DNA from 4 places in the Rhodopseudomonas julia genome. Region 2 is predicted to be linked to each of the others. Evidence: predicted binding sites of a transcription regulator. Region 2 holds the regulator's gene; each other region holds the start of a gene.
What was found. Region 2 encodes PhoB, which activates phosphate uptake and scavenging genes when phosphate is short. Its sites were predicted from a motif close to TGTCATNNANCTGTCAT; they were not measured.
Positions count from the first base shown of each region.

Region 1: the regulator PhoB is predicted to act here: its motif matches at 1,960-1,976, upstream of olsB (l-ornithine N(alpha)-acyltransferase).
Region 3: the regulator PhoB is predicted to act here: its motif matches at 2,473-2,489, upstream of J2R99_RS13205 (UDP-2,3-diacylglucosamine diphosphatase).
Region 4: the regulator PhoB is predicted to act here: its motif matches at 3,300-3,316, upstream of J2R99_RS15515 (esterase-like activity of phytase family protein).

Region 1 covers NZ_JAUSUK010000001.1:1,381,150-1,388,496, forward strand. The annotation lists gene J2R99_RS06355 (carbohydrate ABC transporter permease) at 1-449, opposite strand, end outside; gene J2R99_RS06360 (ABC transporter substrate-binding protein) at 446-1,711, opposite strand; gene olsB (l-ornithine N(alpha)-acyltransferase) at 2,060-3,061, shown strand; gene J2R99_RS06370 (Smr/MutS family protein) at 2,962-3,645, opposite strand; gene mltA (murein transglycosylase A) at 3,605-4,675, opposite strand; gene J2R99_RS06380 (Tim44/TimA family putative adaptor protein) at 4,685-5,392, opposite strand; gene J2R99_RS06385 (FxsA family protein) at 5,533-6,021, shown strand; gene secB (protein-export chaperone SecB) at 6,186-6,698, shown strand; gene dnaQ (DNA polymerase III subunit epsilon) at 6,671-7,347, opposite strand, start outside.
Region 2 covers NZ_JAUSUK010000001.1:955,639-962,985, forward strand. The annotation lists gene pstC (phosphate ABC transporter permease subunit PstC) at 1-1,074, shown strand, start outside; gene pstA (phosphate ABC transporter permease PstA) at 1,071-2,441, shown strand; gene pstB (phosphate ABC transporter ATP-binding protein PstB) at 2,550-3,296, shown strand; gene phoU (phosphate signaling complex protein PhoU) at 3,317-4,003, shown strand; gene phoB (phosphate regulon transcriptional regulator PhoB) at 4,021-4,716, shown strand; gene upp (uracil phosphoribosyltransferase) at 4,725-5,369, opposite strand; gene J2R99_RS04470 (phosphopentomutase) at 5,494-6,714, opposite strand; gene deoA (thymidine phosphorylase) at 6,714-7,347, opposite strand, start outside.
Region 3 covers NZ_JAUSUK010000002.1:841,111-848,457, reverse strand. The annotation lists gene J2R99_RS13215 (threonine ammonia-lyase) at 1-460, opposite strand, end outside; gene J2R99_RS13210 (glycosyltransferase family 4 protein) at 595-1,617, opposite strand; gene J2R99_RS13205 (UDP-2,3-diacylglucosamine diphosphatase) at 1,628-2,428, opposite strand; gene J2R99_RS13200 (SDR family oxidoreductase) at 2,579-3,355, shown strand; gene J2R99_RS13195 (OmpP1/FadL family transporter) at 3,499-4,764, opposite strand; gene J2R99_RS13190 (sulfurtransferase) at 5,262-6,263, shown strand; gene J2R99_RS13185 (YeeE/YedE family protein) at 6,304-7,347, shown strand, end outside.
Region 4 covers NZ_JAUSUK010000002.1:1,327,585-1,334,931, reverse strand. The annotation lists gene ldtR (transcriptional regulator LdtR) at 178-693, shown strand; gene J2R99_RS15525 (L,D-transpeptidase family protein) at 1,012-2,184, shown strand; gene J2R99_RS15520 (DMT family transporter) at 2,326-3,240, shown strand; gene J2R99_RS15515 (esterase-like activity of phytase family protein) at 3,382-5,571, shown strand; gene glyA (serine hydroxymethyltransferase) at 5,761-7,068, shown strand; gene nrdR (transcriptional regulator NrdR) at 7,079-7,347, shown strand, end outside.

The DNA.
Region 1 (7,347 bases), 430 kb from region 2:
CAAGGGATGAGAACGGCAGCGCGCACAAAGCCGCGTCCCCGAAACGGGACGTTGAGCACGAGCGCCACGATGAGACCGAAGACCGTTTCGATCGAGACGGAAACGAGGGTGTAATAGACGGTGTTCCACACCGCGTTCCACCATTGAGCGTCGAAGAAGAGGCCGAACCATTCCCCGGTCCCGTCGCCATAATCGACATATTCGAAATAGTTGCGGAGGCCGACGAAGCGGGCGGCGTCGAGATCGGCCAGACTCGCATCGGTGAAGGAGAACCAGATCGTCTGCAGAAGCGGCCAGCCGGCGACGAAAGCGAGGACGGCCAGCATGGGCGTAAGGAAGAGCCAGGCCGATGTCAGGCGCTGCCTTGAAAGCGCGGAGCGCACCGCGGGCTGTTCTTCGGTCCGCATCGCCTCGTCGGTCGGCGGGGCGCCGAGCGTCGCGTTCGTCATCGCCAGCCGTCCCGTTTCAGCCGACGCAGCCGGTGCTCCAGCGTCTTAAGATTGGTCTCAGCCGATGCCGCACCGGAGAGCGTCTCGTTAACGGCGGTCCAGAACTCCTTCGAGACTTCGTTGTACTGACGCTTCGTCGGTGCGGAAGGACGCGGCACTGCCTTTTCGACCACATCTGCCCATTCGGCGATGATCGGCTGGCGTTCAGCGATTTCCGGATCGTCATAGAGCGCCGGGATCGTCGGCAGCCGCGCATAGGTGAGCGCTCGCTCCTTCTGCGCTCGGCGAGACGACAGAAAGCGCACGAGCGCGATCGCTTCATCTTTGTGCTTGGAATATTTCGACACAGCGAGGTTCCAACCGCCGAGACAGGGAGCCGATCGACTGCCGGGCTCGGCGGGCAGCGTCGTCACCTCGAACTTGCCGTTGACAGGCGAATCCTCGCCGTTTGACAGCGCATAGGCGTAGGGCCAGTTGCGCATGAAGACGGCATTGCCCGTCTGCCAGACGCCGCGGGCCTCCTCTTCCTTGTAGGCGAGGACACCCGCCGGGGCGATATCCCTCACCCAGGCATGGGCCCGCTCCAGCGCCCGAGCGGCCGCCTCGTTGTTGATGGTGATCTCGCCGTCGGGAGAGACGATCTGCCCGCCGCCGCTCGAGGCGACCCATTCGAGGCCGTTGCAGGTGAGGCCTTCATACGGGGCCCCCTGAAAGACGAAGCCGTAGATCTGACGGTTGCCGGCTCTGCGTTCCTTATCCTGGATCTCTTTTGCGGTTTCGGTCAGCTCCTCCCAGGTCGTCGGCGGTGTCCTGCCGTACTTTTCCAGGAGGTCCTTGCGATAGAAGAGTGCCGGCGCGTCGGTATACATGGGGAATGCGACGAGCCGACCTTCGACGGTCTGCGATTCGATCACCGAAGGAAAATGGTCGCCGATCACGTCGGCCATGGCGTCGCGCAGATCGACAAACTGGTTGGCAAGCTGCGGTGCCCAGATCACATCGACACGGTAGATGTCGATATCGTCGGTGCCGGCCGCCAGCCACAAACGATATTGCCCGAATTGATCGCTCGTCGAAGCCGGCATCTCGACGATGTTGACGTGGTGGCCGGTCTCCGCCTCGAATTCGGCGAGCTGCGTGCGCAATTCCTGAATATCCGCGCCGACGGAGCCCGAGACGATGGAAAGCTCGGCTGCAGAAACCGGGCTGGTGCCAAAGGCCAATGTCGCAGCAACGGCCATAGCCGCACGGCCAAACCGCATGTTCCCCTCCCATCCGGCCGGTATTTCCCGGCTCTTTCTGCATGATCGCTTCGCGATCTCAACGATCAACCGCAGCGCTGGTTGCGCGAAAGTCTAGCGCCTCTTGCCGCGACATTGGGAGTCCCCTTGGCGCCATCTTGTCGAATGGCGCTCGTTTCTTCCCGCCCGGCGGTCACCCGAATGCTGCCCGCGACCAATCGACCGAGATTGCGCCTCAGAGGCTCTTCAGGCGTGTCACGTCACGCCAATGTCATGTTTTTCTTATGGAATATGGCAACTCTGGTCGATGTCGGCGCGATCGTTTAAGGAAAGCGCATGAGATCGAGATTCCCCAGGGGCAGGGAGGCCATGCAGGGACGGCATCATCTCTCTCCACGACGACTGGTGCGGCGTTTTGCGCCCGGTCTCGGGAGGGCTCGGGGCAGCGGTTTCGTACGCCCATTCGCAAAACCGGGTCGCGCCCCTTGGCGGGCGGCCCGCCATGTCGGAACGCTCGGAAGGCTCGGCGATCTTGAGGCGCGGCTTGCCCGCTCTCCCTCAGAGATCCGCCGTTCGCAAGGGCTGCGCTACCATGTCTTCTACGAAGAGATGGCGGCCGTTGCCGACGAGGAAACTTATCAGCGCCGGCGCGACGCCGACGCCTACGACCTCATCTGCGACCATCTTCTGGTGCTCGATCACGCCGTCCCGCGGCGACCGTTCCTGCGCTCGAAGCCCGAGATCGTCGGCACCTACCGGCTGTTGCGGCAGGAGATCGCCGAGATCAATGGCGGCTTCTACTCCGCCGGGGAATACGATGTCGGTTCGCTCGTCACGCGTTATCCGCATCTGCGCTTTCTGGAGCTCGGTCGCTCCTGCGTGCTGAAGCCCTACCGCGACAAGCGGACGGTGGAACTCCTGTGGCACGGCATCTGGAGCTACGTCTTGATGCACGGCATGGACGTGATGATCGGCTGTGCCAGCATTCCGGGCACCGATCCCGACAAGCTCGCCCTGCCTTTGAGCTTCCTTCATCACAACGCGCTGGCACCGGAAGAATGGCGGGTTCGCGCGGTCGAGGAGCGTTACGTCGACATGAATCGGATGGCCGCCGACGAGATCGACGCCAAGGCGGCTCTTCGCCAGCTTCCTCCTTTGATCAAGGGGTATCTCCGCCTCGGGGGCTATGTCGGTGAAGGAGCGGTGGTCGACTATCAGTTTGGCACCACCGATATCCTGGTCATCCTGCCGGTGAGCGCTCTCAATCCACGCTATGTCGACCATTTTGGCAATGATGCGAGCCGGTTTGCGGCGCCTGCCCCGCCGTCGGGACGGCGGCTGTTTGCACCGCTGCGGCGCAATCTGACGTAAAGGGCGCCTTCGCCGCCGTGATGGCGGGAGGCATGTTCGTAGGCAACGACAAGCTCGCGAAAAGCGGGCTCGGCGAGCCATCTCGGCACCATGGTCTTCAAGACCCCCTCGCCTTCCGAACGGCCTTTGCCGGTGATGACAAGCACCAGAACGTGACCGCGGGCTTGCGCGCCCCCCAAAAAACCCAGGAGGCGGTCATGGGCTCGCTGCTGGGTCATGCCATGCAGGTCGATGCGCGCGTCAGGTTCAAGACGGCCGCGCAGGAGGCGGCGTTTCAGGCGCGGCTCGAGCGCTGCTGCGGCTCGGGGCGCGGATCGGGGTTTCGGCTCCGAAGGGGTTATGCCGTCGACGGGCGGGGCGGCCGGGCTCCGCTTTCCGGCTGTAAGCGCCAAAGCACCCGTCTGGGGCGGCGCATCATCCGGCTGCGCCCCTTTGTGAGCGTCAAGCTCTTCGCGGAGGGAGCGGCTTTTGAGTGGCCGCACGGTCCGGCGAACCTTATCCCAGAGCGCCTTGTCTTCGGGCGAAAGCTGTTTGCGGGCCATCTCAGGCGCTCGCCTTCGGTAGAAGGAGGCGCAGGACGCCATGATGGCGTATTTCGCCGGCCGCCTTGCCTGCCTCCGCGCCAGAGCCTGCAAATATATCGCCGCGACCTCGACCCTTGATGGCCGAACCCACATCCTGCGCGATCATCAGGCGACGAAAGGCATCCGCGCCGAAGCCCGCAAGCGGCGGTGCGGAGACGAACACCGGCAGATGGAAGGGAGCGAAGCCTGGATCCACGGCGAGGCTGCGCCCGGCGCTGAGCGGAACGCCTGCCGCGCCCAACGGGCCGTCTTCAGGAGCGAGATCGACGATCTCGTTGAAGAAGATAAAGGACCGGTTCTCGGCCATGAGCCGGCGACCGGCCTCACGATGCATCTTGAGCCAGAGTTCGAGACCGGCTTTGCCGGCCGCGTCCTTCGCAAGATAGCCGCGTTCGACGGCGAGCCGGCCGATCGACGTGTAGGCGTGCCCCGATTTTCCGGCGAAGCCGATACGCATATGCTGGCCACCACCAAGGGAGAGGCGCGCAGAGCCCTGAACGTGGATGAAGAAGAGATCGACGGGATCCCTCACATAGGCGAGTTCGAGACCGCGCCCCGCCAAAGCGCCGGCTTCGATCGCCGCCCGATCGGGACAGGCCGGAACTCGATCGGTAACCTCGGTCTGGGCGGCCTCTGCGGGCGGGCGGTAGATGGGCACGCTGAACGCGTCGGTAGGCTCACGCCGCGCTTCGATCACGGGCTCATAATAGCCGGTCAGATACCCCTTCGCCGCAGCGGGTGCTGGCACGAAATAGCTCTCAAAGAAGCTGCGAGCTTCGGCCGGTGACGGGTCGGCCGGCAGACGCAGCGCGGCAGCGGCAGCGGCTTCCAGCCCAGGAAGTCTATCCGGCAAAGGCGTGGCTTCGGCGAACAGTCTTTCGGCCGATTTGCGGAATGCGCGAAGGGCGGCACGATGATCATCCTCGATCCAGCCCGGCAGGGATACGAACGATAGATGACGATGCTCGTCCGCGTCGGGGGCGGACGAGGTCAGCGTTGCGATGGGCGAGGTCGGGGCATCTCCAGCCACCGTCGGCGCTCAGCTGGAGCCGGTTGCGACCAGCTCCCAGTTGGGATCGCGGCTCATCGTGGCACGGGCAAAGGTCCAGACCTCGTCGGGCTTCTGGACGGCGTTGGGATCGCCCTCAATTACCCGGCCCTCATTGTCGTAGGTGACCGAAACGATCTCGGATTTGAAACGAACGGAGACGCGTGCGACGTTGTCTTCGAGCTCCGCCTCCGTGAGCTTGGCGCTCTCGAAACCGACGAAGCTCGTCTCGAGCCTTTCGCCGCGCTGTTCCCGCTCACTCATGGCGGTGGCGAAGCTCTCGTAGACATCGGCGGAGAGAAGCGACCTCAGAGTGGTGCGGTCGCCCGCAGCGAAGGCCTGGACCACCATCTCGTAGGCGGCTTTGGCGCCTTCCAGGAAAGAATCGGGCTCGAAGGCGGGATCCGCGCGGCTAATCGCCACAAGCCCATCATAAAGCGGCGTATCGGGCTTGGCATGGCGCTTCAGAGCGCTCCAATCGGGGGCGCTCGGCGTCTCCCGCTCGGGCACCTGACCGGGACGCGGCAGGGTCACGACGTTCTCGGCTGTATGACGGGCCGCGACAGGCGGTTTGCGGCCGTTCTCATAGGGCGAGGGTTCGCTGCCGGTGCGACGGCCCAGCACGCTGCCGAGGCGCATAAAAATGACGACCGCGATCACCAGGAAGATCAGAGAATAAATGTCGAAAAAGCCGCTCATGCCGATATCGTGGACGCTCCCTACGGGCGTTCGCTTCGTTCCCCGCAATGTAAGCACGATCCCGGCCGAGTCCAGCAGATCGCAGGAAACTCTTTAAAAAACCGGCCGAGACACCATATCGCAGGATCAGGATTGAACCTATGCCAATTTTCCTTCTCCTCCTCCTCATCCCGCTGATCGAGGTCGGCACGTTCGTCGTGGTCGGTCAGTATATCGGCCTCGCCCCGACGCTGCTTCTGACGCTTTTGACGGCGATCATTGGCACCGCGCTTCTGCGCCACCAGGGGCTTAGGACCATTTTGCGCATCCGCAGCGATCTGGAATCCGGGCGGATGCCGGCGCGCAACCTTGCCGATGGTGCGCTGATCGCCGTTGCCGGGGTGATGCTTTTGACCCCGGGCTTCGTCACAGACACGCTCGGGTTTTTGCTTTTCGTCCCGGCCGTGCGCACTCGGATTTGGCAGTTCGTCCTGTCGCGGGTCGATCTGCGCGTGGTCGGCACGCAGAATTATCAGGCCTCGAATTATCGTGAGACGCGGCGCGGCCCGAACGGCGAGACCGTCGTCGACCTCGAAGAGGGCGAGTTCGAGGTCCATGAGATCGACCCCGACCGGGACCGTCGGCGGTGACGGACGCGGTGACGCGTGGGCGTCGTGCTCCAGCGACCCGAATAATGCGCATGGCCCCAAAAGTCGCGTTGCCAGCGCGATCGCGAGCGGTGCGCGGTTGTGGCTCACTGCCCCGCATGCTAGGCGCGGGCAACCGTTCCCAATGACAGCTTTGGAAAGACGATATGGTCAATAATGCCAGCAATGGCGGCGAGCAGGCCGCCGGCACGGATGCGAAGAGCCAGGCATCGGGCCAGGCGCCAGGAATTCATGTCCTTGGCCAGTACATCAAAGACCTTTCTTTCGAAAATCCCGGCGCGCCGAACTCGTTGAGGCCCGCAAGCGCCAATCCGTCGCTCGACGTCAACGTGAACGTCAATGCGCGGCCGATCGCCGATGGTCAGTTCGAGGTCGAGCTGAAGCTCGATGCCAAAGCAAGCCGCGGCGAAGACACGCTCTTCATCACCGAGGTCGTGTATGCGGGTCTTTTCCAGATCCGCAACGTGCCGCAGGAGCATCTTCACCCGATCATTCTGATCGAGTGCCCGCGGCTGCTCTTCCCGTTCGCGCGCCAGATTCTGGCGGACGCGACGCGTCAGGGCGGCTTCCCGCCTTTGATGATCGATCCCGTGGATTTTGCCGCGCTTTATCGTCAGCGGGCAGCGCAGGCTCAGGCGGAAGCGCCGACGACGGCCTGAGGCGTTTGAGAGACGCGCTCGTCTTCGTCCTTCCAGACGTTCAGCCAGAGCGCGTCCTCACCCATTTCAGCTTCCACAAAGGCGCGGTGCGCCGCGCGCATCTCGTCGCTCAGACGCGGCGGCAAGGCGTGCGGCCGTGCCCCCACCTGGCGCATCGTGCCGGTGTTGGAGGCCCCTTCTGAGAAGCTGCCGAGCGCGAGCAGCGCCTGGCGTCCCCCCTGCAATTCGACATAGACCTCGGCGAGAATCTCGGCGTCGAGGAGCGCGCCGTGTTTCGTGCGCTTCGAATTGTCGATACCATAACGGGCACAAAGCGCATCGAGAGAGTTCATTCCGCCCGGATGCCGGCGCCGTGCCAGCATGAGGGTGTCGACGAAACGCTCATCCGGAATGACGGAAAAGCCAGCCTTCGCAAGCTCCATATTGATAAAACCGCGGTCGAACGATGCGTTGTGCGCGACGAGAGGCGCATCGCCGACGAATTCCAGGAATTCGTCCACGCATTCACGGAAGGCCGGTTTGTCGCGCAGAAACTCCTCGGTCAGCCCATGGACCGCGACCGCATCCGGGCTGATCGCGCAACCTGGATTGATATAGGCGTGATAAAAGCGTCCGGTGGCAATCCGATTGATGATCTCCACGCAGCCGA
Region 2 (7,347 bases):
GCCACCGGCTTCGGCATTGTCGGCGAAGCCAAACCCTATGAGAACGTCGCGGCGACACGGCTCGGCACCTATCACGCGATCTGGAATTTCGCGCTCATCGCGCTGGTGGCGTCCTCGGCGGTCGCAGGCCTCGTCTATACCTTGCGCCGCATCACGCCCCGGCTGCGCGCCCGCAACGAGGTGGAGCGCGTCATCCGCGTTCTCCTGCTGCTGTGCTCCGCCGTCGCCATCATGACGACGGTCGGCATCGTCGCCTCGCTTCTCGGCGAGGCGGTGCGGTTCTTCGGCTTCATCAATCCGCTCGATTTCTTCTTCGGAACGGTTTGGAACCCGCGCTTTTCCTCCGTCGGCGCCGGCCAGGGCGATTTCGGCCTCCTGCCGCTTCTCGTCGGCACCTTGATGATCAGTGCCATCGCCATCCTCGTGGCACTGCCGATCGGGCTGATGACGGCCATCTACATGGCCGAATACGCCTCCTCGCATCTGCGCAACATCGCCAAGCCGATCATCGAAATCCTCGCCGGCATCCCGACGATCGTCTACGGCGTCTTCGCCCTCACCGTCGCGGGTCCCTTCTTCGCCGATATGGGGGCGGCCGTCGGCCTCAACATCAGCGCCACCAGCGCCTTCACCGCCGGCGCCGTCATGGGCGTGATGATCATTCCGTTCATCTCCTCGCTCTCCGACGACATCATCACGCAGGTGCCCGCCTCCATGCGCGACGGCTCGCTCGGATTGGGTGCGACGCGCTCTGAAACGATCAAACGCGTCATCCTGCCGGCGGCGCTGCCCGGTATCGTCGGCGCCTTTCTGCTCGCCGTCAGCCGCGCCATCGGCGAAACCATGATCGTGGTGCTCGCCGCCGGCAATTCGCCGGTGCTGCGCTTCAACCCGTTCGAGCCGAGCACCAGTGTCACCGTCTCGATCGTCAATCAGCTGACGGGCGACACCGATTTCGCCAGCCCGCAATCGCTCGTCGCTTTCGCCCTCGGCCTCACGCTTTTCATCATGACGCTCGGCCTCAACGTCGTGGCGCTCTACATCGTCCGCAAATACCGGGAGCAGTACGAATGAGCGCGACCGACACCATGTCCGCTTCGACGCCCATCGACAGCCAGCTCAACGCCGTCCGCGCAGGCCTCAAGCGCCGTCACGCGCAGGAGCGTCGTTTTCAGGTGCTCGGCCTTGCCGCGATCTTTGCAGCGCTCACCATGGTGGCGGTGCTCTTCGGCTCGGTTCTCTTCAAGGGGTTGCCGGCCTTCTGGCAATCGACCCTGCATCTTGAAATCTCGCTGACTGCGGACGTCATCGACGTCGGACCGCCGCCCGTCCAGAAGGCCGACCAGAATCCGGCCGAGTTCGAGGCGGAGCTGACCGACTGGCGGCGCGCTCTCGCCCGTGTCAGCTGGAACAAGATCCTGGAAAAGGCCGTGCGCGGCGTCCTGCCGGCCGATCTCGCCGACGCCAAGGCCCGCGACATCATCGGCATCGTGGCAAGCGGCGAACGCTACACCTTGCGCGACATGGTGCTCGAAGATCCGAGCCTCATCGGCCAGAAGATCGATGTCGATCTCCTTGCCGACGCCAATGTCGACAATTGGCTCAAAGGCAATATCGATCGTTCGCTCGGGCAAAGCCGCCAGCAGCTCTCGGCCGGCGAGCAGGAGATTGCCGATGCGCTCGCGGAAAAGGGCGTCATCACGCAAAGCTTCAATTCCGGCATCTTCTTCAATGTCGATTCGCGCTCCTCGCCGGCCTCCGCCGGTCTCGCCGGCGCCTTCATGGGCTCGCTCTACATGATGCTCGTCGTCATCATGCTCGCGGTCCCGATCGGCGTCGCCAGCGCCATCTATCTGGAAGAATTCGCTCCGACGAACCGCTTCACCGATTTCATCGAGGTCAACATCAACAACCTCGCCGCCGTGCCGTCGATCGTCTTCGGCCTCCTCGGCGCCTCGATCTTCATCAACTGGATGCATCTGCCCCTGTCGGCGCCGCTCGTCGGCGGTCTCGTGCTGACCCTGATGACGCTGCCGACGATCATCATCGCCACCCGCGGCACCTTGCGCGCCATCCCGCCGTCGATCCGCGAGGCGGCGCTCGGCCTCGGTGCCTCGCGCACGCAGATGGTCTTCCACCATGTTCTGCCGCTCGCCATTCCGGGCATTCTGACGGCCACCATCATCGGCGTCGCCCAGGCGCTCGGCGAGACCGCGCCGCTCCTTCTCATCGGCATGAACGCCTTCGTGGCGAGCGTGCCGTCGAGCCCGATGGATCAGGCGACGGCGCTGCCCGTGCAGATCTACCTCTGGCAGGGCAATGAGAACTTCAACTTTTTCGAAGCCCGCACAAATGCCGCCATCATCGTCTTGCTTGGTCTGATGATCAGCCTCAACGCGATCGCGATCCTGCTGCGCCAGCGCATCGAGCGGCGCTGGTAATACGGAGAATTCGCCATGAACGATATCAGCCACAGCCCGAGCGCGGCTCAAGCCACGGCGACAAAAGCGCCGCCCGAAGTGCCGCAGGAGAGTGCAGCCGTGCCGAAAATGCGCGCCGAAAAAGTTTGCGTCCATTACGCCGACAAGCAGGCCCTGTTCGACGTCGATCTCGACGTGCCGGAAAATCAGGTCATCTCGCTGATCGGACCGTCCGGCTGCGGCAAGTCCACCTTCCTCAGATGCCTCAACCGGATGAACGACACGATCGACATCGCCCGCGTCTCCGGCCACATCACGCTCGACGGCGAAAACATCTACGACAAGTCGCTTGATGTCGTGGAGCTCAGGGCCCGGGTCGGCATGGTCTTCCAGAAGCCCAACCCGTTCCCGAAATCGATCTACGAGAACGTCGCCTACGGGCCGCGCATCCATGGCCTCGCCTCCGGCAAGCGCGAGCTCGAAGAGATCGTCGCAACCAGCCTGCAGCGCGCCGGCCTCTTCAACGAGGTCAAGGACCGGCTCGACGAACCCGGCACCGGTCTCTCCGGCGGTCAGCAGCAGCGCCTGTGCATCGCCCGGGCGATCGCCGTGAACCCGGAAGTCATCTTGATGGACGAGCCGTGCTCGGCGCTCGACCCGATCGCCACCGCCAAGGTGGAAGAACTGATCGACGAATTGCGCGAAAACTATACGATCGTCATCGTCACCCATTCGATGCAGCAGGCGGCGCGCGTTTCGCAGCGCACGGCCATGTTCCATCTGGGCTATCTGGTTGAGGAGGGGCCGACGGACATGATGTTCACCAATCCGACCGACAAACGCACCCAGGACTACATCACCGGCCGCTTCGGCTAACCGGGAGAGGAATGAGCCCCGTGTCTGAACATATCGTCACCTCCTATGACGAGGAATTGCGGGAACTTGCCCGCTCCATCGCCGAAATGGGAGGCCTCGTCGAACAGCAGCTCGATGATGCCGTGAATGCGCTGTTGAGCACCAATTCGCAGCTCGCCCAGGACGTCATCCTCGGCGACCGCCAGATCAACCAGATGCATTACCAGATCGAGGAGCGGGCGATCCTCGTCATCGCCAAGCGCCAACCGATGGCCCAGGATCTCCGCGAAACCGTCGCCGCGATCCGCATCTCGCACGATCTGGAACGCGTCGGCGACCTCGGCAAGAACATCGCCAAGCGCGCGCTCGCCATCGAGGATCAGCGGATGAACCACCAGCTTCGCCGCGGTGTCGAACATCTGGCGAGCCTCGGCCTACGCCAGCTCAAGGACGTGCTCGACGCCTATGGCTCGCGCGACGTGCAGAAGGCGATCTCGGTGTGGCGCTCCGACGACGAGATCGACGCCATGTATGTGTCGCTGTTTCGCGAGATGCTCACCTACATGATGGAAGATCCGCGCAATATCGGCATGTGCACGCATCTTCTCTTCTGCGCCAAGAACATCGAGCGGATCGGCGACCACGCCACCAACATCGCCGAGACGATCACCTATCTCGTCACCGGCAAGCAGATGGAACGCGCGGCGACTGCGCCGTCCGCGGGTTGACGGAGTGAGCCATGCAGGTGCCCCGGATTCTCGTCGTCGAGGATGAAGAACCGCTGACGCTGCTTCTGCGCTACAACCTGGAGGCGGAAGGCTATTCCGTCGATACGGTGGGGCGCGGCGACGATGCGGAGTTGCGCCTTCTGGAAGAGGCGCCCGACCTCCTCGTTCTCGATTGGATGCTGCCGGGCCTCTCCGGCATCGAACTCTGCCGACGCGTTCGAATGCGCGAGGCCACCTCAAAACTCCCCGTCATCATGCTGACGGCGCGCGGCGAGGAAGACGAGCGCATCCGCGGCCTTGCCACCGGCGCAGACGATTACGTGGTCAAACCCTTCTCGGTGCCGGAGCTGATGGCCCGCGTGAAAGCGCTCCTGCGCCGCACGCGTCCGGAAATGGTCGCCGACAAGCTCGCCGCCGGCGATCTCGAACTCGACCGCGGCACCTTCCGCGTGTTTCGCGGGGGCCGCGAGATCCATCTCGGGCCGACGGAATTCCGGCTTCTGGAATTCCTGATGCGCAGCCCGGGGCGGGTCTTCACCCGCGAGCAGCTCTTGAACGGCGTCTGGGGCCGCGACGTCTATGTCGACGAACGCACGGTCGATGTGCATGTCGGCCGCCTCAGAAAGGCGATCAACCGCGGCCGCATGCGCGACCCGATCCGCACCGTCCGCGGCGCCGGCTACGCGCTCAACGAGCAGTTCGTTACGACCTGAGCCGCGGCCTATTTCGTCCCGTACATGCGGTCGCCGGCATCGCCGAGGCCCGGCAGGATATAGCCGTGCTCGTTCAGATGGCTGTCGATCGCGGCCGTCACCACCGGCACGTCGGGATGGGCGGCACGGAAGCGCTCCACACCTTCGGGCGCGGCCAGCAGGCAGACGAAGCGGATATCCTTCGCCCCGCGCTCCTTGAGGCCCCGGATCGCGGCGATCGCCGAATTTGCCGTCGCCAGCATCGGATCGACGGCAATGACGACGCGTTCGTGCAGATCTTCCGGCGCCTTGAAGTAATATTCCACCGGCTGCAGCGTCTCCGGATCGCGGTAGAGCCCGACATGGGCGACGCGCGCCGCCGGCACCAGATCCAGCATACCTTCCAGAAGGCCGTTGCCGGCGCGCAGGATGGAGGCGAAGACGAGCTTCTTGCCGGCCAAGGTCGGCGCCTCCATCGTGGCGAGCGGCGTCTCGATCGTCGTCGTCGTCAATTCCAGATCGCGTGTCGCCTCATAGGTCAAAAGTGCTGCGATCTCGCGCAACAGACGGCGGAAGCTCGCGGTGGAGGTGGCCTTGTCGCGCATGATCGTCAGCTTGTGCTGAACCATCGGATGATCGACGACGGTCACATCTCGTCTCGTTGAAGCGTCCACGCCCCTCTCCTTCTCGTCTGTCGTTCGTCGGCGGCTTCTGTCTCTCCCTGGGTGAAATGGGTCACGGCACCAAGGTCAACCCGCTGCCTGGAACCGAAAGGCGATATTCACCGGCGAAATCGCCTCAGATCAGGCTCGCGCCCGCCGCAAGCGGCGGCAAAGCGAGATGCGCCGACAGCGTCTGGCCGACATCGGCATAGGTCGAAAGCTCTCCCGCCCGGCGCCCTTCGATGCCAGGCCCGAAGGCCAGAACCGGCACTGTTTCACGTGTGTGGTCGGTGCCCGTCCAGGTCGGGTCGTTGCCGTGATCGGCCGTCAGGATGACGAGATCGCCCGGCTTTAAAAGCGCAAAGAGCTCCGGCAGGCGCCGATCGAAGGCTTCGAGTGCCGCCGCATAGCCGGCCGGATCCCGCCGGTGACCGTAAATCTGGTCGAAGTCGATGAAGTTGGTGACGATGAGATCGCCGTCCTTTGCCGCCCGCGCCGCCTCCAGCGTCTTGTCGAACTGGCTCTCGTTCTCCGGCGCCTTCAGCATCTGCGTCACGCCGTGACCTGCAAAAATGTCGGAGATTTTTCCAATCGCCCAGACGTCGCGTCCCGCCTCCTTCGCCTCGTCGAGAAGCGTGCGCGCGGGCGGCGGCACGGAGAAATCGCGCCGGTTGCCGGTGCGCACAAACGTGTCGGCATTGTCGCCGGTAAAGGGGCGCGCGATCACCCGGCCGATGCGGTACGGGTCGCAGAGTTTTCTGGCGATGCGACAGGTCTCGTAGAGGCGCTCGAGCCCGAAAGCCTCCTCATGCGCGGCGATCTGGAAGACGCTGTCGGCCGAGGTGTAGCAGATCGGCTTGCCGGTCTTCACATGATCCTCGCCGAGTTCGGCGATGATCGCCGTGCCGGAGGCATGTGTGTTGCCGAGAATGCCGGGAAGCCCCGCTTGCGTGATCAGCGCCTCCGTCAACTCCGCCGGAAACGCCGGCTCGCTTGTCGGAAAGTAACCCCAGGCCTCGCGCAACGGGCAGCCGGCGAGCTCCCAATGGCCCGTCGTCGTGTCCTTGCCGCGCGAGCGTTCGCGGGCAAAGCCCCAGATCGCCTCGGGTTCTGCGACGTGCTCGACACCGGCCGGATAGGCGCCCGACGCCGCCTCCGCGGCCCGCCCGAGCCCCAGCCGGTTCAGGTTCGGGATGTTGAGCGGGCCTTGCCGCAGCCCGTCGCGGTCGGCTTCGCCTTCGGCACAGCGCTCGGCGATATGGCCGAGCGTATTGGCCCCTTCGTCGCCGAATTCCGCCGCATCCTTCGCTCCGCCGATGCCGACGGAATCCATCACCAGGAAGAAACCGCGCGCCATCATTGCAGCCTTTCGACAATCAGTGGATTGGCCGAAACCGGTGTCTCGGCGATGTGATAGGCTCGCCTGATCGCATGTGCGGCATCGGCGAACGCCTCTTCGTCGCGGGCATGGACGAGCGCCAGGGGATGCTCCGGGCCCACCTCGTCGCCGATCGCGGCAAGCTGCGTCACGCCGACGGCATGATCGATCGTATCTTCCGCCCGGCGCCGGCCGCCACCGAGTGTCACCACGGCGACGCCGATCGCGCGTGTGTCGATCGCCTCGACATAGCCCGTACTGGCGGAGCCGACCGAGCGCGTAAACGGCGCTTTCGGCAGATGGCCTTCCGGGTTTTCGACGAAATCCGCGGGTCCGCCGAGCGCGCTCACCATCTTCTGAAAGCGCTCGGCCGCCGCGCCGTTCGCAAGCGCCGTCCGCGCCATCTCTTCGCCCGCCTCGGCGGAAGACGCGAGCGCGCCCAGCCTCAGCATCTCGCCGACGAGCGCGATGACGACGGCCTCAAGCCGAGGGTCGCGATGTCGGCCGGTCAGAAAGTCGACGGCGTTCTGCACCTCCACCGCATTGCCGGCGGTCGAAGCGAGCGGCTCGTTCATGTCGGTGATGAGTGCGGCCGCGGGAAGGCCTGCGCCC
Region 3 (7,347 bases), on a different contig from region 2:
GGACAAGCCGCATATTGGCAAGTTCCGAAACGATCTCGAGCCCGATCGTTCCCTGCCCGGCGATGACCTTGGTGTCGTTGTAGGGGTGGATGAGGAACCCGCCCTCACGGCGAATGACATCGGCAAGCACTTCTTCGCGGTCTTCGCTGGCACGGTCATAGGTGATGATGCGGGCACCGGCCGCGCGCGTGCGATTGACCTTCACCACCGGTGCGTCTTCCGGCATGACGATTGTCGCCGGAACGCCAGCAAGGCGCGCGGCCTCCGCAACGCCCTGGGCGTGATTGCCCGACGAACAGGCGACCACACCACCAGCAGCGGCATCGCCCGCCGCCATCAGCGCATTATAGGCGCCGCGAAACTTGAAGGAGCCGGTCCGCTGCATGCATTCCGGTTTCAAGAAGACGCGGGCGGCGAATTGCTCCGACAAGGCTGGCGCAGCAATGAGAGGCGTGCGCATGGCTCGGCCTTGTAGGCGAGTGGCCGCAGCCTCGATATCGTTGAGAGAAACCGGCAGGGTCATGGATCGCCCTTAAGGCCTTTTTCGTCCTCTTTGAAGAGGTAGAAAAGTCTCGTATCCGCTATTCTGCAGCTTCAGGCAGCGAGCTGGCAGTCGGGCCCCTGTGCCTTGACGAGGTTCTCCCGGAATTCTTGCACACTCGCATCCCAGCTGAAGCGCGTCGCGTAAGCGCGCGCCGCCTCTCCCGAAAGATCCAGGCACTGAAGCGCCGCAGCCCGCAGATCCTGGCTCAAAGCCCCGATCTCCGGTTCCACGATCACATCGTTTGGGCCGGTGACGGGAAATGCCGCCACCGGCAAACCGGAGGCGAGCGCTTCGAGGAGGACGTTCCCGAACGTGTCCGTCAGGCTCGGAAAGACGAACACGTCGGCGGCCGCATAGGCACGGGCGAGGTCCTCGCCTTCCAGGGCTCCAAGGAAATGCACGTCCGGATGGCGCGCCTTCAGATCGGCGAGAGCCGGTCCGTCGCCGACCACAACCTTGGAACCCGGCAGATCGAGCGAGGTGAATGCCGCAAGGTTCTTTTCCACCGCAACACGTCCGACATTCAAAAACACCGGGCGCGGCAATCCGAGGTCGGCCCCTGGACGCGGATGGAAAAGATGCGAATCGACCCCGCGCGACCAGCGCATGAGATTGTGAAAGCCACGTGCAGTCAGCTCGGCCTCGAGAGAGGGGGTCGCGACCATGCAGCCGGCGGCGGCATTGTGGAACCAGCGCATCATCCCATAGAGCGCCCCGAGCGGAACGGGCGCTCGCGCACGCACATATTCGGGAAACTTGGTGTGATAGCTCGTCGTGAAGCGCTGTCCTGTCTTCAGACAATGGCGTCGCGCAAGGAAACCGAGAGGCCCCTCGGTGGCGATGTGAATGCAATCGGGGCGCGCCGCCTCGATCATCCGGCCGACGCGCGTCTTCGTCGTCACGGAAAGGCGGATGTCCGGATAGGTGGGCATCGGCAGCGTGGAAAAGCGTTCGGGCGCGATCACGGTGACCTCGTCCCCGCCCTCACTCAGAATGTCGACGACCCGCTTGAGCGAGCGCACAACCCCGTTGACCTGGGGGAACCAGGCGTCGGTTACGATGACAAGCCTCATCGGGTCATGCTCAGGCAGCAACCGGTGTGGGAGCGTGATGCGGCTCGTTCAACGTGGCGGCCCGCATCATTTCCGACCAGCGGATGATCTCCATCCGACCGTCATGATGTTCCGCAACCGCCGTGCAGCTTTCGACCCAGTCACCGCAATTCACGTATTTGACGCCATTGCTGTCGTCTCGAATGGCCGCGTGATGGATATGCCCGCACACGACCCCGTCGGCGCCCTGGCGTTGCGCTTCGGCCGAGAGTGCTTCTTCGAACGCACCGATGAAGTTCACGGCGTTCTTGACCTTCAGCTTCGCCCACGCCGACAGCGACCAGTAGGAAAAGCCGAGCGCGCGCCGCATCTGATTGACATAGGTGTTGACGCCGAGAGCCGTGACATAGGCCCAGTCACCCAGGAAGGCGAGCCATCTGGCGTGGCGTACGACAACGTCGAACTGGTCACCGTGAATGATCAGGAAGCGGCGCCCGTCGGCCGTCTCGTGGATGACGCTGTCGCACACTTCGATGCCACCGAAATGGCTGCCGAGATAGCCGCGCAAGAATTCGTCGTGGTTGCCCGGGATATAGACGAGTTTGGCGCCCTTCCGGCCCTTGCGCAGAAGCTTCTGCACCACGTCGTTGTGGTGCTGGGGCCAGTACCAGCCTCGGCGCAGGCGCCAGCCATCGACGATATCTCCCACGAGATAGATCGTCTCGGCGTCATGCACCTTCAGAAACTCCAACAAGAGCTCGGCCTGGCATCCTCGCGTGCCGAGATGAATGTCGGACAGAAACAATGTCCGGAAATGATTTGGCGGAGCCATCGCCGTGCTTCCCATGTCTTTCAGGCATGAAAAACCCGATTCAGGTATCAGTTGTGTGACATTGGTCGACGCAAAGCTGCGGCAGGGCGTCCCGCGCTGGAATGAAGAGCCGCCTCCCCTAGGAAACGACAACAAAGACAGGAGAACGTCATGGATCTCGGCATCGAAGGACGCACAGCCGTCGTATGCGCCTCAAGCCGCGGGCTGGGCAAAGGCTGTGCGGAAGCACTCGCCAAAGCCGGCTGCCGGCTCGTGATCAACGCGCGCAACGAGGCAAGCCTGGAGGAAGCGGCAAGCGATCTCCGCCGTTTGGGCGCGGACGTCACCACGGTCGCCGCCGATATCAGCAGCCGCGAGGGACAGGAACGTGTCCTTGCTGCGGCAAAAGCGGTGGATATCTTGATCAACAACAATGGCGGCCCGCCCCGGCGCGGCTTCCGCGAGTTGACCCGCGACGACATGCTCAAGGGCGTCACCCAGAACATGGTGACCCCGATCGAACTCATTCAGGCCGTCGCCGACGGCATGGTCGAACGCGGCTTCGGGCGGATCGTCAACATCACCTCCCTGTCGGTGCTGATGCCGATCCCGGGGCTCGACCTTTCCTCCGGCGCCCGTGCTGGTTTGACGGCCTTCCTCGCCGGTGTCTGCCGCGAATTTGCCTCCCACAACGTCACCGTCAACAACATCCTGCCTGGCAAGATGGACACGGACCGGCTTCGCGCGGGACTTTCCTGGCAGGCGAAAAAGGCTGGGATCAGCGAAGACGAAGCAGCAAAGCGCGAGGCTGCCGCAATTCCCGCAGGGCGCTTTGGAACGCCGGAAGAATTCGGCCAGCTCGCGGCGTTCCTCTGTTCGGCAAATGCCGGCTACATCACCGGGCAGAATTTCCGGGTCGACGGAGGTCTCCTCCCGACCGCCTTTTGAGCCCCGAAACGCACAGTCGAACGCTGCGAGGCATTTCGGGCGGATGGAGGCATACCGGCAAAAGCTGCGCTTTGATCTGCCGCAGCAACGAAAAAGGGGCCGGTCACCCGGCCCCTTCCGAATCCCAGGACTCCGACGAAGTCTCAGTATTTGGCGACGATCGGCTCTTCTGCGCGCGGGCCGCCGAACTTCATCTTCAAAGCCGCCGACAGGATGTGCACGGAGCCATCCGAAGTGCCGCTGAAAGGTCCGTTGGAGAGCGGGCCCCCGGCGGCCGCCGAAACGAGGTCCGTGTCATCGGCCATGATGTAGGAATAGCCGACGTCGAAGGAGAACCGCTCGGTCGCCTGGTAGCTCGCACCAGCGGAGAACCACCAGCGATCGTTGTCCGGCAGGCGGAAGGAGCGGTTGGCATTGTCGTTCGGCGACAATTCACGTGCCACGCCGGCTCGCACCGTCAGGTCCGGATTGACGTCATATTCGCCACCGAGGGCGAAATACCAGCTGTCTTCGTACTCGAAACCGAGCGGGATCTCCGCCGGCGCGCCGCTCAACGTGACGGTCTCGAAACGGCTCCAGTTCGCCCATTCGATGCCGGCCGTCAGCCGGAAACCGTCCATGATACGCTGACGCAGACCCACGCTCACTTTGTCCGGCAGATCGAAGCCGTCCGCTTCGACATTGAACGTGCCGATCTGGGTGACGAGTGGGCCCTCGATATCGTGATCGATGCGGGAGCGGTAACCGATACCAATCTCCGTACCATCCATCGGTTTGATCTGGATACCGGCGGTGACACCAAAACCAATATCGTCAGCATCGTCGAGAGCCGAGACGCCGAAGACAGGAAGAGCCTGCCCGGTCAGGCGGACATTGGCGTATTCCACGACGGCGCCGACGGCGACGGTGAGGTAATCATTGAACTGGTAGGCAACGACCGGGTTGGCTGCCATCGTAAAGACTTCGGTCGTGCCCGCGATACCGCTGCTGCGAATGAGCGAGTTGTAATCGTATTTCGTCGCAAGCCCGAAGGGCGCATTGATGCCGAGGCCGAGGATGACGTTGTCGTTCACCCGGTAGCCATAATAAGAAGCGGGCACCGCCGCGTTCTCGGCAATATCCCCTTCGTTCTGCGGGAATGGCGAGAGAACATCGACCTCCGACCGCGGCGCGATATAGGAAATCACGCTCTCGCTCTGGAAGCCCATTACGGCGCTCAAGGTCGCCGGGTTCCAGAACATCGAAGACAGGCTGCCGCCGGCGGCCATGCCTGCAAAGGCCATACCCTGGCCATAAGCACTCTGCTCACGCAGCGCGAATGCGCCCGCATGCGCCATGCTGGTCGTCGTCACCGCGACGAGTGCGGCGACGGCCACGCTATGGCCAAGATGCCTCTTCAGATTGTGCATTCGCTCCCTCCCCCGATTCGTATGGCTCATATGTGGCGGCACTAAGCCATGCGTCTTTAGGACAAGCAATCGCGGAACGCTGACACCCGACGTGCTCAGCGTCTTCGGTAAGCGATTGTGACAAAACCGCCACAATTGCCGTCGCGTAAGTCTAGTGAAGCAATATTTCTTCGAGTTCGGCGCGTTGAGCTCGCACATCTCTACGCTTCACCCAGAAGCGCCACACACATACAACTCGGGTCAGACAAGCCAGAAGTGCGCCGGCAAAGCGGCGCGCGGAATGCCTCACCGCGAGTGAGCGAATAACTTTCTCCCGATTGTCCGCTCGGCAGGACAGAGATGCGCTCTGTCGCCGCAAGGCGCATCGGCATGCTTTGGGAGGGCACTATCTCCGCCCTACATTGAGAACCGTTCTCAGTTTCCGTCATCACCGATGACGCTGGTTGGCGCCACTCCTCCCCCCTGGTTGGGCGCCTCGTCAATTTTCGGAGGTCACATTGACCCATCATCGCTTTTTCGGCCGGCTGGTTCCTGTGGAACTGGCGGCCGCTATCGTTCTCACGGCCGCAGCGTGCTTCAGCTTCGTCGGCCACTCCCACGCGGCCGAAGTTCCTGGGCCACTTGTGGAGGTCGACTGGCTCAAAGCCAATCTGGACCAGCCAGATCTCGTCATTCTCGATACGAGGGGCCAGGCGGACGGATCGGATCCTTACGCGGAAGGCCACATTCCGGGCGCCGTCAACGCACCCTATCCCGGTGGCTGGCGTGCGACGCGGGACGGCGTTCCCGGGCAGCTTCCGGAGCTTTCAGCTCTCGAAAAACATATCGGCAGTCTCGGTATCTCCGGCGACGAAACCGTCGTCATCGTTCCATCTGCCTCGAGCTCTAGCGAATTCGGCGGTGCCACGCGCATCTATTGGACGCTCAAGCTCGCCGGGCTCGATCATCTGGCCATTCTGAATGGCGGATACCGCGCCTGGAATGCCGACCCGAGCACCACGCTTGAGACGGACCAGCCCGATGTCGTCGCGGCCGACTTCAAGGCCAATCTGCGGCCGGAACTGCTTGTCTCGAGCGATGACGTCCGTTCGCATCTCGATGACGGCTCGACCGTTCTCCTCGATGGACGTCCGCCCGAACAGTTCAAGGGCAAGGAAAAGCACCCGGCGGCGAAGCGCTTCGGCCACCTCCCGGGCGCCATCAATCTCGACCAGTCGGTCTTCTTCGATCCAGCAACTGGCAAGCTCGTTCCGCAGACGGTCGCCGCATCGCTGCTGCCGGAGGCCGCGGCGCAGTCGAAGGCCGAGGTGGTGAGCTATTGCAACACCGGCCACTGGGCATCGATGAACTGGTTCGTTCTGTCGGAAGTTCTCGGCCACAAGAACGTGACGCTCTACGATGATTCCATGGTGGGTTGGACGGAAAATCCCGACAATCCGGTCGAGAGCGAGCGCAGCCGCCTCGACGACATCAAGGCCTGGTGGAACGGCAACGGCTGACCCCACCATCTCCCGTCTACGTCACAACCTGAGAGATTGAATGTCCGTCTCAGCTGAAACGGCGCGAGCGAGCGGAGCGCCCGCGTCCGCTGCCGAAATCGTCGCCGCGATCGACCGCTCCGCCCTCGCCTTCGCGGCCGCCGCCCTCCTCCTCGGCACGCTGATCATCGGCTACGAGGTCTCACCGAAGATGGCCTCGCTGTTCTTGATCGGCGCAGGCCTTGGCGCGGCGCTCCTTCATGGCGCCTTCGGCTTCACCGCCGGATGGCGCAATTGCGTGACCAAGAGCGATGGGCGCGGGCTCCGAGCCCAGCTCTGGGTGATTGCCTTCACGGCGCTCTTATTCATCCCCTTGATCAACGGGATGGTGCCTGGTTTGACCGTCCAGGGCGCGATCGCACCGGTCGGCACCTCGCTCATCGTCGGCTCATTCCTCTTCGGTCTCGGCATGCAGCTCGCCAATGGCTGCGGGTCGGGCACGCTTTTCACCCTCGGCGGCGGCTCGGGGCGGATGCTGATCACGCTCGTCGCGTTCATCATCGGCTCGGTCGTCGGCTCTATTCAGCTCCCCTGGTGGCTCGACCAGCCGGGCTTCGATCCGGTCAATCTCGCCGAGTTTTTGACCGTACCGGGCGCGATCGTCGCGATCTTCGTAGGTCTGGCGCTTGTCGGCGCCCTCACCTTCGCCATGGAAAAGCGGGCGAACTTCATGGCCCCCGCCAGGAAGCCCGGGCATTTCTGGCGCGGACCCTGGCCGCTTCTGTGGGCCGGTGGCGCACTCGTCGTACTCAACCTTCTGACGCTCCTCATCGCCGGCCATCCCTGGACGATCACTTATGGTTTCGCTCTGTGGGGCGCGAAGGCGGCGCAGGCGATCGGCATCGACATGTCGGCTTATGAGTTCTGGCAGTGGCCGAAAGGCGATCAGGCGCTGCACACTTCGCTTCTCGCCGATGTCACGTCGGTGATGAATATCGGTCTCGTGCTCGGCGCAATGGCGGCTGCGGCTCTTGCAGGGTCTTTCGCCAAGGCGCCTCTCCCGAGTGCGAAATCCGCGCTTGCCGCCGTCATCGGTGGGCTCTTG
Region 4 (7,347 bases), on a different contig from region 2:
CCGCTCAGAAAGCGCCGAGCATCGGCGTTCGGCGGGCGTCGGCGTACGACAGCAAAAAATTTACCCTTTTCCCAGCAACATTTCATTCATGCTGACGCTTAAATCTCCATTTAAATTGGCTCTCTATCCTGCACAAGTAATGGGGAGAAGGCCGAAGAAAAATGACGGAGAGGCGTAATGTTGCTAGCAGAGCGGACAGCGCTTGCCTACGAGAGGGGCGAGTCTGAGCCGGAGGACATCAAGACACTCTATCTTGATGCTCTGACCTTGGTGGAGCGGCTGCATCGACGGCTGCTTGATGTCATCAAGGATGAATTTGATCGGATGGGCCGCTCCGACGTGAACAGCGTCCAAGCGCTTCTTCTGTTCAATATCGGAGATGCGGAACTGACAGCAGGCGAGTTGAGGACTCGCGGCTATTATCTCGGTTCCAATGTCTCCTACAATCTGAAGAAGCTAGTCGACGCCGGCTACATCTATCACGAGCGCTCACGTGTCGACCGTCGGTCGGTACGGGTCTCGCTGACGGAGAAGGGCAAGGAGGTCGCCGATGTGGTCGACCGCCTCTATGATCGCCATATCGGTTCGATCGAAAAGGTCGGGGGTGTTTCGGAGGACGACTTCAAGCACCTCAATAAGACCCTGCATCGGTTGGAGCGATTCTGGACTGATCAGATTCTCTACCGTCTCTGAGAGACCGACGTTGACATCTTTGCAACAGGGCCCGGCACGACCGGGCCCTTTTGTTTTCGATCACGGATTGGCCATAAATCCATGAAAGGTGGGCATTTGAGCGCTTCGAATGATTCACAGTGTTGATCGCTGGGTGCGATGCATTTGTGGAGTACGGGTCCTTGATGGTAATCCGTGCTCGAAGAGTGCGTTCGGGGGCGCATTCACCGGCATTTGTCTGACGAGAGGCACACCATTCCTATGACCGTTTTTTCGCTTCTGCGATCCTCCCTTTGCGCCGCGGCGCTTATGTTTCCGCTGGCCGCCCAGGCGCAGAACATGATGCCCGTCAATCAGTCGGAATGGAGCGAATCCTTTGATACGGGGCCTCGGACGGCGGCACCGGTGACCTCGACCGTCCCGATTCTCTCGCCTTACACCGTTCCCGCCATGGATCAGGCTATCGAATGGTATCAGGGCCTGGTTGATGCCGGCGGCTGGAATTCTGTGCCCTCAGAGCCGACGCTCAAAATCGGAATGCGCCACCCCAATGTCCTGGCGCTGCGTCAGCGTCTTATCGCTTCAGGTGATTTGCGGCAGACGGCTGGCTCCGATGCCTTCGATTCTTATGTGCAGTCGGCCGTCATGCGCTTTCAGGAGCGCCACGGCATTCCTGCCGATGGCGTCGTCGGTGCAGGCACTTTCAAGGCTCTCAACGTTCCGGCCGCGGTTCGCCTCAATCAATTGCGGGTCAATCGCGAGCGCATCGCCGCGATGAAGGATCCCGCCAACCGCTATGTGATGGTGAACGTCCCTGGCGCCCAGATCGAAGTGGTCGAGGACGGAAAGGTTGTCTCCAGGCACACCGCGGTGGTCGGCAAGGTGGACCGTCAGACGCCGCTTTTGTCCAGCAAGATCCATGAGATCAACTTCAATCCTTACTGGACGGTCCCGAACTCCATCATCCGCAAGGATCTGATCCCGAAGATGCAGAAGGATCCGGAGTATCTGACGCGCAACCGCATCCGCATTTTCACCCAGAAGGGCGAAGAGCTGCAGCCGAGCCAGGTGAACTGGCATTCGGACGAAGCCGTCAATTACATGTTCAAGCAGGACCCGGGCGATCAGAACTCGCTCGGTTCGGTGCGGATGAACTTCTACAACCCTTATTCGGTCTTCCTGCACGACACGCCGTCGAAAGGCCTTTTCGGCTCCGACTACCGCTTTGAATCGTCGGGTTGCGTGCGGGTGATGAATGTGCGCGAGCTCGTCGCCTGGATTTTGCGCGACAACGGTTATTCGCGCGCAACTGTCGACCAGACGATCCGCTCGGGCGAGCGTCTCGATGTGGATGTGGCCAATCCGCCGGCGCTCTACACGGTCTACTTTACGGCTTGGACGACTGGTGACGGCGTCGTGCACTTCCGCGACGACATCTACAATTTTGATGCTCCGGGCGAAGTCGCGCTCAATCAGCCGTCAGAATTGATCGGCTCCCCGCTGCCGCAATAAGCCTCGGCTCTATCGAATTTCCGACCCCGCGAGCGATCCTCGCGGGGTTTTTTGTGGATCTAGATGTGGCCGCCGCAGCGGGAGGCGTGCGTTGACCTGCCGCAGCTGTTCCCTTTACGTGTCCCCGAACGATCCAGGGGCATGATGACGGTACGAATCTCGCGGAAGCAGTCGGCTGCTGCCGACAATCTGGCCGCGGCGGCGGGCGTCATCTTGATGACGGATCTCGCATTGTCGCTCGGCGACGCGCTCATCAAGTTGACGAGCGGTACGATCGCCGTCTGGCAACTCTTCCTCCTGCGCTCGCTGATGGCGCTGCCGTTGCTCGTTCCTGCCGTCCTGGCGAGCTCGGGCGCGACGCTTCGGCCGCGGGCCCTGGCCTGGACGACGCTGCGCAGTCTGATGCTGGTCTTGATGTGGCTTGCCTATTACGCGGCGCTTCCGCATCTGCAGCTGTCTGTGGCCGCAGTCTCCTATTACACGCTGCCCGTCTTCATCACCTTGTTCTCCGCCTTGTTCGTTGGCGAACGTGTCGGGCCGATCGGCTGGATGGCGGTGGCGCTGGGACTAAGCGGCGTGCTTCTGATCCTGAGGCCGGACGCGGCAGCGTTCAACGCTTATGCTTTGCTGCCGCTTCTCTCGGCGGTCCTCTACGCCTTGGCGATGATTCTGACGCGCACGAAATGCCGCGAGGAACATCCGCTGACGTTGTCCCTCGCACTCAATCTCGCATTCGTGGTGGTCGGTCTCGGCGGTGTTGGTGTCTTCCAGGAGAACAGCGGGGAGGGAGGTTACCTCACCACCGGCTGGCTGCCGCTTGGTGCCGCTGAGATCGGCACGCTGGTCGTTCTCTCGGCTGCCATGATCATCGGCAGTCTGGGTGCTGCTTTTTCGTATCAGCGCGCGCCATCGAACGTCATCGGCACGCTCGATTTCTCCTATGTCGGTTTCGCCGCCATCTGGGGCCTTCTGTTGTTCCAGGAAGTTCCCTCGCTCATCACCCTCTGCGGCATGGCGCTCATCGTGGGGGCCGGCATTCTCGCACTTCGACGGTGATTGGAAACGGCGAGCTGCGGGACTGGCTTGGCGAGATCCGAGGCTCCGTGGGGCGTTTCTGTCATCGAAGCGTGATTTCCCGATCATAAGAGGTTTGAAGCCAAAACGGCTCGACGCCCATCCTGATTGATCGGAGATCCGATGCGCCTCTTCCTCTCCACCAGCGCGCTCGCCCTTGCCGCAGCCTGGAGCCTGCCGGCGGCGGCTCAGAACCCTGAAGTCTTCAACCGGATCGCAACCTTCCCCGTCGCGGCCAACATGCCGGCCGAGCGTGATGCCGCTTCACCCACCGTGGCGGAGATCATTGCTGCGACCGAGGACGGCGAGACGCTGGTCTACACGGATGCGGCCCAGGAGGCCGTCGGCATCATCGATATCGCCGACGCCCATGCACCGAAGCCCGGAGGCTTCGTGGCGCTTGCAGGCGAGCCCACTTCGGTTGCCGTGACATCCGGAAAGGCGCTCGTCGCCGTTGTGACCTCCGAAAGCTACGCAGAGCCTTCCGGCGAGATCGCAACGGTCGATATTTCGGGGAAATCCGTGGAAGCGACCTGTGCGCTTCCGGGTCAGCCAGATTCCGTTGCTCTGACGACGGACGCCACGAAGATTGCGGTGGTCATCGAGAACGAGCGCGATGAAGACCTGAATGAGGGCGCGATCCCGCAGGCGCCGACGGGCCTTCTCGTGACCTTCCCGGTCGATAAGGGCATGGTCGATTGCTCGGGGATGCAGAGGATCGATCTGACCGGGATCTCAGAGATCGCCCCGGACGACGCCGAACCGGAATTCGTCGACGTGAATGAGGCGGGGGAGGCCGTCGTGACGCTTCAGGAGAACAACGCGATCGCGATCGTCGATATGGCGACGGGTGACGTCAAAGGCGGCTTCTCGGCGGGCTCTGTCGATGTCGATGCAATCGATGTCGAAAAGGACGGCCGCATCTCACCGACAGGCAGCCTGAAGGGTGCGAAGCGCGAACCCGATGGCGTCCAATGGTTGGATGAAGATCGCTTCGTCACCGCCAATGAAGGCGATTACGAAGGTGGCTCGCGCGGCTTCACGATTTTCGAGAAGGGTGGCAGCGTTCTCTGGGATTCCGGCAATGCGCTCGAGCATCTGGCGATGCGCATCGGACATTATCCGGAAAAGCGCTCTGCCAAGAAAGGCACCGAGCCGGAGGCCATCGAAGTCGCGACCTTCGGCAATGACCGACTGATTTTTGTGGGCACGGAACGATCTTCGTTCGTCGCCGTCTACCGGGACACCGGCGCTGAGCCGCAATTTCTCCAGGTGCTGCCATCCGGGATCGGCCCGGAGGGCCTTCTCGCCATTCCCTCACGCAAGCTCGTTGTGACTGCCAACGAGGAGGATTTGGTCGAGGATGGCGGTGCTCGCGCCACGGTGATGATCTATGAGCAGAGCCGGGAAGCTGCCTCATATCCGATGATTGAAGCGGCTGAAGACGTCGGCGGCTGGGGAGCGCTTTCCGGCCTCACAGCGGATTCGGGCGTCGCCGGGAAGCTCTATGCTGTCTCCGACAGCTTCTATAAAGACGGCAAGATCTTCACGATCGACGCCACCGCGGCCCCTGCAAGGATCACCTCGGCAGTCACCGTCAGCAAAGACGGAAAGCCCGTTGAAAACCTCGACCTGGAAGGCATTGCCGCCCGCAGCGCCGGAGGTTTCTGGCTTGCTTCTGAGGGCAACCCTGAAAAAGGCAGAAACAACAGGATTCTACGTGTTTCTGTTAAAGGCGAGGTCGAGCAAGATATTGCGCTTCCCCAAGAGATATCGTCGAAGGCTTCGCGTTTCGGCCTGGAAGGCGTCACGGTTATCGGCGCCGGCGATGAGGAGACGGTCTGGCTTGCTGTCCAGCGGCCGTGGGGGGATGACGAGGAGGGCCTCGTGAAGCTCCTGTCCTACAAGCCCGCGACCGAGACCTGGGGCGTCGTGCACTATCCGCTTGAGCAGGCGGAAAAAGGCTGGGTCGGATTATCTGAAATCACGGCCGCGGGAGAGGGGCGCCTCCTCATGATAGAACGAGACAATCAGATCGGGGAAGCTGCCAGGATCAAACGGCTTTATGCGGTGTCGCATGAAGGAGTAACGCCGTCCGCGCCTGGCGACGAGGCGCCGATCGTCGAAAAGACGCTGGTGCACGATCTTCTGGAGGACCTCAAGTCGACGCACGGCTATGTCGTGGACAAGATCGAAGGCTTTGCGCTCGACAAGGACGGTGTCGCTTACATCGTGACCGACAATGATGGGGTCGACGATTCCAACGGTGAGACGATCTTCATGCGCCTCGAGGGCGCCGACCTCACCAACTGACGGCAGCAACACATTGCAGCACCGCATTTTGGATGGCCTCGCACATCCCGCGACGAGGCCGTCCATGCGTGGCATATACTCCGGGCCTCCGCGCTTTCCGTCCCCGGGCGATTGTGTTATCGCCGCCTTGCCGGCCTGCCGCGCATTCGTGGCGCATAACGGCCGATGCCAGTCAACGGATTTTCGCCCATGCAAGATGTCGCCCGGCCTGTGAGCGCCACGCCCTCTGATTTTTTTTCTGCCTCTCTGCGCGATGCCGATCCGGACGTCGCCGCAGCCGTCAAGGCCGAGCTCGGTCGTCAGCAGCACGAGATCGAGCTGATTGCGTCTGAAAACATCGTCTCGCGCGCCGTTCTGGAAGCGCAGGGCTCGGTTCTGACGAACAAATACGCCGAGGGTTACCCCGGCCGCCGCTATTACGGCGGTTGCCAGCATGTCGACGTTGTCGAGAACCTGGCGATCGAGCGGGTGACGAAGCTCTTCGGATGCAACTTTGCCAATGTGCAGCCGAATTCCGGCAGCCAGGCCAATCAAGCGGTTCTTCTGGCGCTCGCAAGCCCGGGCGACACAGTCATGGGCCTGAGCCTCGATGCCGGCGGGCATTTGACCCACGGAGCCAAGCCGAACCTTTCCGGCAAATGGTTCAACGCCGTGCAATATGGCGTCCGCAAGCAGGATGGCCGCATCGACGAAGACGTCGTGGCCGAACTTGCGCAGGAGCATCAGCCGAAGATCATCATCGCCGGCGGGTCGGCCTACAGCCGCGAGATCGACTTCAAGAGGTTCCGCGAGATCGCCGACAAGGTCGGCGCGTACTTCATGGTCGATATGGCGCATTTCGCCGGTCTCGTTGCGGGCGGTGTTCACCCAAGTCCGTTCCCGCATGCGCATGTCGTGACGTCCACGACGCATAAGACGCTGCGTGGGCCTCGTGGTGGTCTCGTTCTGACGAATGACGAGGCGATCGCCAAAAAAATCAATTCGGCCGTGTTCCCGGGCCTGCAGGGCGGGCCGCTGATGCATGTCATCGCGGCAAAGGCGGTCGCGTTCGGCGAGGCTCTTCACCCGCAGTTCAAAGAATACGCGAAGAACGTTGTCCAGAACGCGAAAATGCTTGCGGAAACGCTTCAGCGTGGTGGCTGCGATATCGTCTCCGGTGGCACCGATACGCACCTTCTTCTGGTCGATCTGCGCCCCAAAGGCCTGACCGGAAAAGTGGTGGAGACCGCACTCGGCCGCGCCAATATCACTTGCAACAAGAACGGCGTTCCCTTCGATCCGGAAAAGCCGACGGTCACGTCCGGCATTCGCCTCGGCACGCCGGCGGCGACCTCTCGGGGCTTCGGCACTTCGGAATTCCAAGAGGTTGGTGAGCTGATCGTGGAAGTCCTCGACGGGCTTGCCGCCAATGGCGAAGACGGCAATGAGGCTGTTGAGGCCTCGGTGCGCGAGCGCGTAGCGGCTCTGACCGATCGCTTCCCGATCTACAACGACTGAGCGAGGCGCCATGCGCTGTCCCTATTGCGGGGCCGACAATTCGCAGGTGAAGGATTCCCGGCCGACGGAGGACGGGAATGCCATCCGCAGACGGCGTGTCTGCGGCGATTGCGGCGGCCGCTTTACGACCTTTGAGCGCGTGCAATTGCGCGAGCTCACCGTCGTGAAAAAGTCCGGTCGTCGCGTGCCCTTCGATCGCGACAAGCTGATGCGTTCGGTCCAGGTCGCGGTGAGAAAACGCGACGTCGATCCAGATCGCGTTGAGCGCATGGTATCGGG